3 regions of the Arthrobacter russicus genome follow, and region 2 is predicted to be linked to each of the others. Evidence: riboswitches for the same ligand, from Rfam matches in the RefSeq annotation. Region 2 holds a riboswitch; each other region holds the start of a gene.
What was found. Region 2 has a riboswitch for S-adenosylmethionine ahead of JOE69_RS03830 (aminotransferase class V-fold PLP-dependent enzyme). Riboswitches for the same ligand answer to the same signal wherever they lie in the genome.

Region 1: another riboswitch for S-adenosylmethionine. It lies ahead of JOE69_RS04315 (bifunctional o-acetylhomoserine/o-acetylserine sulfhydrylase); the one in region 2 lies ahead of JOE69_RS03830 (aminotransferase class V-fold PLP-dependent enzyme).
Region 3: another riboswitch for S-adenosylmethionine. It lies ahead of JOE69_RS07205 (hypothetical protein); the one in region 2 lies ahead of JOE69_RS03830 (aminotransferase class V-fold PLP-dependent enzyme).

What each region holds. Positions count from the first base shown of each region.
Region 1 covers NZ_JAVDQF010000001.1:913,655-916,923, forward strand. Annotated here, with positions in the region: gene metX (homoserine O-acetyltransferase MetX) at 1-357, opposite strand, end outside; gene JOE69_RS04315 (bifunctional o-acetylhomoserine/o-acetylserine sulfhydrylase) at 363-1,676, opposite strand; SAM riboswitch class IV at 1,765-1,892, opposite strand; gene JOE69_RS04320 (VOC family protein) at 2,043-2,687, shown strand; gene JOE69_RS04325 (CPBP family intramembrane glutamic endopeptidase) at 2,710-3,269, opposite strand, start outside.
Region 2 covers NZ_JAVDQF010000001.1:813,234-816,502, reverse strand. Annotated here, with positions in the region: gene JOE69_RS03835 (class I SAM-dependent methyltransferase) at 1-37, opposite strand, end outside; gene JOE69_RS03830 (aminotransferase class V-fold PLP-dependent enzyme) at 89-1,489, opposite strand; SAM riboswitch class IV at 1,543-1,656, opposite strand; gene hisN (histidinol-phosphatase) at 1,742-2,554, opposite strand; gene rsgA (ribosome small subunit-dependent GTPase A) at 2,624-3,269, opposite strand, start outside.
Region 3 covers NZ_JAVDQF010000001.1:1,532,853-1,536,121, forward strand. Annotated here, with positions in the region: gene JOE69_RS07195 (cupin domain-containing protein) at 1-12, opposite strand, end outside; gene JOE69_RS07200 (sodium:solute symporter family protein) at 188-1,735, shown strand; SAM riboswitch class IV at 1,777-1,911, shown strand; gene JOE69_RS07205 (hypothetical protein) at 1,926-2,210, shown strand; gene JOE69_RS07210 (VIT1/CCC1 transporter family protein) at 2,374-3,269, shown strand, end outside.

The DNA.
Region 1 (3,269 bases), 100 kb from region 2:
CCCGGTACTGCCGTAACAGCCGCCCAGGAGGTTGGCGGCCACGACGAAATAGCGTTCCGTGTCGATCGCCTGCCCCGGACCGACCAAGCCGTCCCACCAACCGGCTTCGTCGCTGTCGCCGCGTGCCACGTGCGTGCTTCCGGTGAGTGCGTGCTGGATCAGCACCGCATTGGAAGCATCCGGGTTCAGCCGCCCCCAGCTTTCATAGGCGATCCGCACCCCGGGGAGCTCAAGGCCGCTCTCCAGCCCGAGGTTGCCGATCTGCCGGTCGCGCAGTAGCCCGTCGCCGCGCGCGACGGCGGGTTGCCGTGCCGGCAGCTCCGGCACCGCTGCGGTCTCCAGATCCGATGTCACCATGCGTTTCAACCCTTCGCCGCGCGGAAGCCGGCCTCCAGATCGGCCAGGATGTCCACGATGTTCTCCAGACCCACGGAAAGCCGCACCAGCCCCGGGTTCACCCCGGCGGCCAGCTGTTGTTCCGGGGTCAGCTGCGAGTGCGTGGTCGACGCGGGATGGATCACCAGGGAACGGACGTCGCCGATGTTGGCCACATGCGAATGCAGTTCGAGGCCGTCCACGAATTTCTTGCCGGCCTCCGCGCCGCCGCTGATCTGGAAAGCCAGCACCGCACCGGTGCCGTTCGGACCGTATTTGCGGCCCCGCTGGTACCACGGGCTGGACGGCAGCCCGGCGTAGGCCACCGACTCCACCGCAGGATGCTCGCTGAGCCATTGTGCGACCTGGACCGCATTGGCCACATGCCGTTCGACCCGCAAGCTCAAGGTCTCCAGGCCCTGCGCGATCAGGAAGGCATTGAACGGCGACACTGCCGAACCCAAATCGCGCAACAGCTGCACCCGGGCCTTCAAGATGTACGCGAGGTTGGCGCCCAAGGCGCTGCCCACGCCCAGGTCCCGGGCGAACACCAGACCGTGGTACGACTCGTCTGGGGTATTCAGCCCCGGGAATTTCGCCGGGTCCTTGCCGAAGTCGAAACGTCCGCCGTCCACGATCACACCGGCGATCGCGGCGCCGTGGCCGCCCAGGTACTTGGTCGCCGAATGCACCACGATGTCCGCGCCCCACTCGAGCGGCCGGATCAGATAAGGCGTGGCCAGGGTGTTGTCCACGATCAGCGGCACCCCGGCTTCGTGCGCGACCGCGCTGACCCCTTCCAGATCCAGGATGTCCTGCCTCGGGTTGGAAACCACTTCGCCGAAGAACAGCTTGGTATTGGGCCGCACCGCGGCACGCCAGTGTTCCAGGTCGTCCGGATCGTCGACGAAGGACACCTCGACGCCGAACTTCTTCAGCGTGTGGGCGAACAGGTTGTAGGTGCCGCCGTAGAGGCTCGGGCTGGAGACGATGTGGTCGCCGGCTTCGGCGATGTTCAGCACCGCGAGCGTCGCGGCGGCCTGCCCGGACGCCAGGAGCAAGGCCCCGACGCCGCCTTCCAGGCTGGCGATCCGCTGCTCGACGGCGTCTTGGGTGGGATTGCCGATCCTGGTGTAGATCGGCTCGAGTTCAGCCAGGGCGAAGCGGTCCGCGGCGCTTTGCGCGCTCGGGAAGACGAACGACGTGGTCTGGTAGATCGGCAGCGCCCGTGCTCCAGTCGCTGCATCAGGCGTTTGGCCGACGTGGATCTGCCGGGTTTCGAATGACCAACCATTGCTCACAAGGCACTCCTCAATCTGAAGGGGCCCGATGTTCGGCGTCGGCCGTACGGTCGGCAAGCTCCGCCCGGACAGCCGGGTACGATGCATCGACCCGCGTTTGCCTTGGCCGGATGGCCAGGGCCTGGTCTTCACCCGGGGCACCCCGCCGCGGTGGAGGGTTGCCGTCCAGCAAGCCGGGGCAGGCGTCTGGTCAAGACATTGCTGGCACTCGTGACCTGGATCCAGTTTGCGCAGGCGTCCGGGGCCAGTTCAAGTCCGTGACGGGGTGTGACGATTCCGCTTGCGGGACGCTGCTGACCCGCGACCTTCGCAGACTTGTTGCTTAGGTCACCCTAAGTCGAGACGGATGTCACAAAGTGCAAGGATATGAGCATGCGCATGGACCACGTTTCTTACGCTTGTGACCCCGACGGACTGACTGCCACCACCGAGCGGATTGCCGCTGCGCTGGGCGTCAAAGCAGTACGCGGAGGCATCCATCCGCGCTTCGGCACCAGGAACATGATCATTCCGTTGACGGCCCGCCATTACATCGAAGTGGTCGAGGTCCTGGATCATCCGGCTTCGGACAAAGCACCCTTCGGCCAAGCGGTCCGTGCCCGGTCGAGCGCCGGTGGCGGATGGATGGGCTGGTGCGTGGAAGTCGAAGACCTCTCCCCGTTCGAAGCCCGGCTGGGCCGATCCGCAGTGCCCGGGAACCGCAAGTTCCCGGACGGCCGGGAACTCGTCTGGCAGCAGATCGGCATCAAAGGCCTGATCGCCGATCCGCAGGTCCCCTACTTGCTCAAATGGGAAGGCGATCCCGCCTTGCACCCTTCGCAGGCAGAACCCGGGACGGTCTCGCTGGCCAGCCTGACCATCGCCGGTTCCGCGGAGCGGGTGACCGAATGGCTCGGCGAGTGCGTGGACAAGCCGCTCGAGGACGTGGCCGTGGAATGGATTGCACCGCACGGCACGCCCGGCATCATGAGCGTCACTTTCGACACGGCCCGGGGCCCGGTCACGGTCTGAACCCGGCCGATCGGCCCGGGGCTCAGCCGAAGCCGAGTTGCCGGCTGAAGGTGAAGGCTGCGATGTCCAGCAGGCTGTGCGCGATGACCAAGGGCATCACCCGTTTGGTTTTGGAGTAGAGCCAGCCGAAAATCAGCCCCATCAGGACATTGCCCAAAAATGGTCCGAAGCCCTGGTAGAGGTGGTAGCTGCCGCGCAGCAATGCGCTGACCACGATCGCCGGCCAGATCCGCCAGCCCAATCCGGACAGCCGGTCCAGCAAGTAACCGACCACGATGACCTCCTCGACCACCGCGTTGCGCAGCGCCGAGATGATCAGCACCGGCACGGTCCACCAATAGTCCTGGAGCGAATTGGGCACGATTTGCGCGGTCACGCCCAAACCACGGCCCGCCGCGTAGAGCAACAACGACGGCGCCCCGATCAGAACCAGCAGCCCGAAGCCCCACAGCAGGTCCCGCCCCGGCTTGGCGAAATCGAAGCCGAGCCGTTCGAAGCTGCTGCGCCCGGGCTGCCAGAGCAGATAGAGCACCAGGGCCACCGGCACCAAGGCGAAGAAGTTGCCGAGCAGCTGGTAGGTGA
Region 2 (3,269 bases):
AATCGTCGAGTTTCGGACCGGTGGGCGTCTGGCTCACGGATTGCCTCCTGCTGGAAAACTGAGGTCTCCAGAATACTGCGAACGGCCATCAGTCCGTGGCCCGGCACGGGGCCGCACCGGCGGTCCCGGGCGTGTTCGGGGCCCACTGCGGGAATTCCCGGAAGTCGTCCGCCGGGACCCAGCGTCCGGCATCGACCACATAGTCGGCGGCGGGGCCGGTCTCGACCAGTTGCCGGACGCCGTCGGCGAGGCGCTGCACGTCCTCCAGCCGGGAGCCGACGCCGAAGCTGGCCCGCAGCGAACCGGACGGCAAGCCCAACCGGCGCAGCAGGGGATGGGCGCAGAAGCGGCCGTCGCGTACGCCCACCGCGAACTCGGCGGAGAGGAACGCTGCGGCCAAACCGGCGTCGTACCCTTCGATCGAAAAGTTCACCACGCCGATGCTGCCGCTGCCCGGATAGTCCGCCGAGTCCCGGAACAAGCGGTGCACTTGGACTCCCGGAATCGCTTCCAAGGCCGAGACCAGGGCGCTGCGCAACGATTCCTCGTGCTGCTGCCAGTCGGTCTGGTCCAAGCCGGCCAGGACTTCTGCCGCGTGCGCCAAGGTCGCTGCGCCGAGCACATTCGGGGTGCCGCCTTCATGCCGGGCCGGCCCGTCCGCCCAACTGACCGAATCCAGTCGGACTTCCCGGACGGCTCCGCCGCCGAACAGATTGGGCAGCCCGGAGTCCAACCAGTCCGGCCGGCCGATCAGAACACCGGAACCGAAGGGGGCGTAGAGCTTGTGCCCGGAAAAGGCGAGGTAGTCCACGCCGGAGCCGGCCAAGTCGATCCTGCGGTGCGGTGCCAATTGCGCCGCATCGACCACGATCCGGGCACCGTGGCGGTGTGCCAAGGCCGCCAATTCGGCGATCGGCAGGATTTCCCCGGTGACGTTGGAAGCGCCGGTCACGGCCAGCAATGCGACCGGTCCGGCGGCGAATTCGCTTTCCAGCACCGCGATGGTCTCCGCGATCGAATCGGCCGCCAGTACGCTGCGGTGCGGCAGGGCTTGCCATGGCAGGAGGTTGGCGTGGTGCTCGATGTCCAGGTACAGCACATCGCCGCCGCCGACCGATCCGGGCTCCGGTAGGCAACGGGCCAGCAGATTGAGCGCGTCGGTGGTGTTCCGGGTGAAGATCACCGCGTCGTCGGGGCGGCCGCCGACGAAATCCCGCACGATGTTGCGCGCGTTCTCGTAGACCGAGGTGCTGATTTGGGACGCGAATCCGGCTCCCCGGTGCACGCTCGCGTAGTACGGCAGGATTTCCTGCAAGTAATCCGCGACAGCACTCACCGCAGGAGCCGAGGCGGCGTAGTCGAGATTCACATAGCGCCGCTGCCCGCCCTGGATCAGCGGAGCCTGCAAGTCCGCGCCGACCACGGCCAACAAAGCCTGATCTGCGGAAACGGCGGTGGATTCGGGATTTTCGAGAATGGAAATGCTCATGGGACCTCGTCTGTTGAGAATCCCTGGCCCGGCACAACAACCGGGGCACCGGGGATCCGCGCTTGCCGGGACCGCACCGGTCCGGCCAGGTCGTCACCCGGGGCACCCCGCCGCGAAAGGAGGGTTGCCGGCCAGCAAACCGGGGTTTGACGCTGGCACTCGTGACCTGGCACCAGCCTAGAGGAGTTCCGCGGACCGGGACAAAGTGTTACGCAACAATCCCGGCCCCGCGGATCCAGGGCGCCTTGCGGTTCAGAGCAGCGGATCCAGATTCGGGTTGAGCATCTGCAGCACCTCGGAATGGAGGATGCCGTTGGTCGCCAGAGCGTTGCCGCCGAAGGGGCCATCGGCGCCTTCGAGCGAGGTGAACCGGCCTCCGGCCTCGGTGACGATTGGCACCAGGGCGGCCATATCGTACAAATTCAGCTCCGGTTCGCAGGCAATGTCCACGGCGCCTTCGGCGACCAGGCAATAGGACCAGAAATCGCCATAGGCGCGGGTCCGCCACGTCGAGTCCATCAAGCTGGTGAATTCGTCGAGGTTCCCGCGTTCCCGCCAACCTTTCAACGAAGAATAGGACATCGAGGCGTCGGAGAGTTTCGAAACATTGGAGACTTTGAGCCGGCTGGCCGCGGCCAAGGACTTGCCGGTGAAGGCGCCGGTCCCCTTGGAAGCCCACCAGCGTTTGCCCAGAGCCGGGGCGCTGACCACGCCGACTACTGGTACGCCTTCGTCGACCAGGCAGATCAAAGTGGCCCATACCGGCACGCCGCGGACGAAGTTTTTGGTGCCGTCGATCGGGTCGATGATCCAGCGTCGCGGGCCATGGCCGATGCTGCCGAATTCCTCGCCCAGAATCGCATCCCGGGGCCGGGCCCGGGAAAGCTGGCTGCGGATCGCTTCTTCGGCGCCCTTGTCCGCGTCGGTGACCGGGGTCAGGTCCGGCTTGGTCTCGATCCGCAAATCCAGGGCCTTGAACCGGTCCATGGTCTGGGCGTCGACTGAGTCTGCCAGCACGTGCGCCAGGCGCAGATCATCGTTGTAGCCTTGCGGCGCGAAATTCATAGCTCCAACGCTATCCTGATTCCGGCTTTTTCCGGGTATTTCGCGGCACCGGCCGGCTCTGGAACCAGCTCAGTTCGTGGCCGTGGGGCTTCCGGAAACCGCTGCCAGGAGCCGCCGGAAGGAGGCCAGCCGGGCCGGCCCGCTGTCACCGGCGTGCCCGGCGGACACCCAGCCGTCCAAACCGCATTCCGGTGCGTCGTCGTCGTGCTTGCAGCCGCGCGGGCAGTCCTCGATGCCGGGTTCCAGGTCGGGGAACGCGCGCAGAATCCGGTTTGGATCGACCAAGGCCAGGCCGAAGGAGCGGATGCCGGGCGTGTCGATGATCCAGCTGCCCGGGCTGGGCTCGCCGGTCTGCACATCGACGAGTTTCAACGCCAAGGCCGAGGACGAGGTGTGCCGGCCGCGGCCGGTGACCGCGTTGACTCCGCCGGTGGCCCGGTTCGAGCCGGTCAGCGCGTTGACCATGGTGGATTTGCCGACGCCGGAGTGGCCCACCAGAACCGAGACTTTCCCGGCCAGGTGTTCGCTCAGACGTTCCACCGCATCGCTCTCCAGATGCGCCGTGCGGTGCTCGCCGGGTTGCGCCGAACCCTGCCCGACGGTTCGGCTCAGCACGATGGTGAAATCGAGTTGCTCATAGTGCGCCAGCAGTTCCGCCGGGTCTTTGACATCGGTTTTGGTGATCAGCAGGAGCGGGTCCAGACCAGCGTCGTAA
Region 3 (3,269 bases), 720 kb from region 2:
CAATGCCTTCATCGCGTCGTCCCTCCGTTGTCTTTGGTACCGTCCAGTCTGCGTCCACTACACTCGAAGCATCCTACGGCGCGCGTAACGTTTGACTGTAAGCCGGATCACACAATAGCCTACCAAGCAACATTAGTTTTCTATCAGGCAATTTCATTGCTGCTTGATCACTTCGCTAGGGGCCCGCATGGACGCGCAGAACATCGTCAACATCGCCATTGTGGTCGCGTACTTGCTGGGCATGCTGTTGTTCGGCTTCTGGGGTAAAAGCCGCACCAAGAACAACGCCGACTTCCTGGTCGCTGGCCGCCGCCTGGGTCCGCTGCTCTACACCGGGACCATGGCCGCCGTCGTGCTCGGCGGCGCATCCACCGTGGGCGGCGTGGGCCTGGGTTACAGCAAGGGCATCTCCGGCCTCTGGCTGGTGGTCGCGATCGGCGTCGGCGTGCTGCTGCTCAGCCTGGCATTCGCCGGAACCATCCAGAAACTGAAGATCTACACGGTCTCCCAAATGCTGAGCCTGCGCTACGGGCACAAGGCCACCCAAACCTCCTCGATCGTGATGCTGGCCTACACCCTGATGCTCTGCGCCACCTCGACCAGCGCCTACGCCACGGTCTTCGTGGTGCTCTTCGGTTGGGAGCGCTGGGCCGCGATCGCGGTCGGCGGCGCGATCGTGCTGGTCTATTCGACCATCGGCGGCATGTGGTCGATCACCCTCGCCGACATGGCGCAATTCGTGATCAAGACGCTCGGCGTTTTCGGCCTGATGCTGCCCTTCGCCCTGTCCGCGGCCAACCAGCAGGGCGGCTTCGATTCGATCCGGGACCGGGTCAAGGAGAGCTTCTTCCAACTCGACGGCATCGGCGTGCAGACCATCATCACCTATTTCGTGGTCTACACGCTCGGCCTGCTGATCGGCCAGGACATCTGGCAGCGTGTGTTCACCGCGAAATCGCCCGCCGTCGCCCGCTGGGGCGGCACCACCGCGGGCATCTACTGCATCCTGTACGGCGTGGCCGGCGCGCTGATCGGCATGGCCGCCCGGGTGGCCCTGCCGGACATCGACATCGCAGCCGGCGGCAAGGACGCGGTCTACGCCGAGGTTGCCTCCAACTTGTTGCCGATCGGGCTGGGCGGGCTGGTCCTTGCCGCCGCCGTGGCCGCCATGATGTCCACCGCCTCCGGTGCACTCATCGCGGCCGCCACCGTGGCCCGGGCCGATGTGCTGCCCTTCGTGGCCAGCTGGTTCGGCAAGCGGGTCACTACCGAAGATTCAGCCAATCCCGAGCACGACGTCCGGGCGAACCGGTTCTGGGTGCTGGGCCTGGGCGTGCTCGCGATCGTGATCGCAGTTCTGGTCAAGGACGTGGTCTCCGCCTTGACCATCGCCTACGACATCCTGGTCGGCGGGCTGCTCGTGGCGATCATCGGCGGCCTGGCCTGGAAGCGCGGCACCGGAGTGGCTGCCGCCGCCTCGATGGCGGTGGGAGCCGTGGTGACCATCGTGCTGCTGGTGCTCTTCGCCACCGGTGCGATCCCCAGCGAGGACGGCATCTACGCAAATGAGCCGATCTACTTCGGCCTGGGCGCTTCGCTGCTGGTCTACATCGTGGTCTCTTTGGCCACGCCACGCACCCCGGAACCGGTGATCCGGGCCTGGAATCTGCGCTTGGAGGGCGCGGTCGCCAAACCGGAAGCCGTCGCCGCGACGACCGGGAAAAACCCGGCGTAATATTGCGCGCTGCAGCGCGGCGCGGGTCTAAGGTGAAAGTGCTTCATGAGATGCGGTCGTCCTGCCCGGCAGGCAAAGCTCCGACTGGCCGCACGCCAACCCCATGTTCAAGGGTGGCTCGGATGACGAAGCGACCCGGCGGGCCGCGAGACAAACCCGGCGGGTAAGAGCACCTCCGAAAGGCACGCCGGTGTCTGGTTTCCGCGTCGTCCTCCCCGCCGTCGAGGTCAATCTCGGCACCGTCGCGTTCCTGCACGACGGCGAATGGCGCAGTTTCTGGGTCGCCGAACCGGCGGCGCTGCTCAGCGCGCTGGCCAATCCGGTGCAGCCGAGCCGCTGGCATCCGGAGCAATCGACGCTCACGGTCACGGTCGCTAGGACCGGGTGCCGGGCGGGCGAAGAACGGGTTTTCCCGCTCTGCGGCGAAGCCCCCGAGCTGAGCACGGTTTCGGATAGCCGCTCGCACTTCGGATAGCCTGCTGCGCGACAAAGCGCTAGCCAAATGTCAGGTCGCTATCTGGAAGCCCCGGCAGCAGGTCCAACCGAGGTTGAGGCACGCCGAAGCTTGCGGCTGAGGAATCCCAGCCGATTCTCCCGGCCGATAACGGCTAAAGTGAGGGCTGACCCGAGGAGAGAACGTGTCTGCACACCCAGCCCAACCCAGCCCCGGACCAGCAGCCGAGCCGGAACCCACTCCGGCCCAAATCCGCCGCTGGCAGACCTACCTGGCCGACGAGCGGGCCGAAGCCGCGGTCTACCGGGCGCTGGCCACCAAACGCGAAGGCGAAGAACGGGACATCCTGCTGGCCCTCGCCGAAGCGGAAAAACGCCATGAAGCGCATTGGCTCCGGCTTCTCGGCGAGCACGCCGGAAAAACCCGCAAGGCATCGCTGAACAGCCGGATGCTGGGGTTCCTGGCCCGGCACCTCGGCTCGGTCTTCGTGCTCGCCCTGGCGCAACGTTCCGAATCGCATTCGCCGTACTCGAAGGACTTGGACGCGACCGCGACCATGGCCGCCGACGAGGCCATCCACGAAGAAGTGGTCCGCGGTCTGGCGACCCGTGGCCGCAATCGCCTGTCCGGCACTTTCCGGGCCGCCGTCTTCGGCGCCAATGACGGCCTGGTCAGCAATCTCTCCCTCGTGATGGGCATGGCCGGAGCCGGGGTCGAAACCCATCTGGTGCTGCTGTCCGGCATTGCCGGGCTGCTGGCCGGTGCGCTCTCCATGGGAGCCGGCGAATACGTCTCGGTCCGCTCGCAACGCGAGCTGCTCGACGCTTCACGGCCGACCCGGATCACGCTGACTGCGGCCAAGGCACTGGACATCAACGCCAATGAACTGGTCTTGGTCTACCGGGCCCGCGGGATGAGCCAGGCCGAAGCCGAGCACCGTGCGGCCGAACGGATGGGCACCTTCGATTGCGATTGCAATCCGAGTTTCTCACTGCAGCCCGACGACGAGTCGGAAGCGCCCGCCCACGAAACCATCGGCACCGCGTTCGGTGCCGCGTCGTCGAGCTTCTGTTTCTTCGC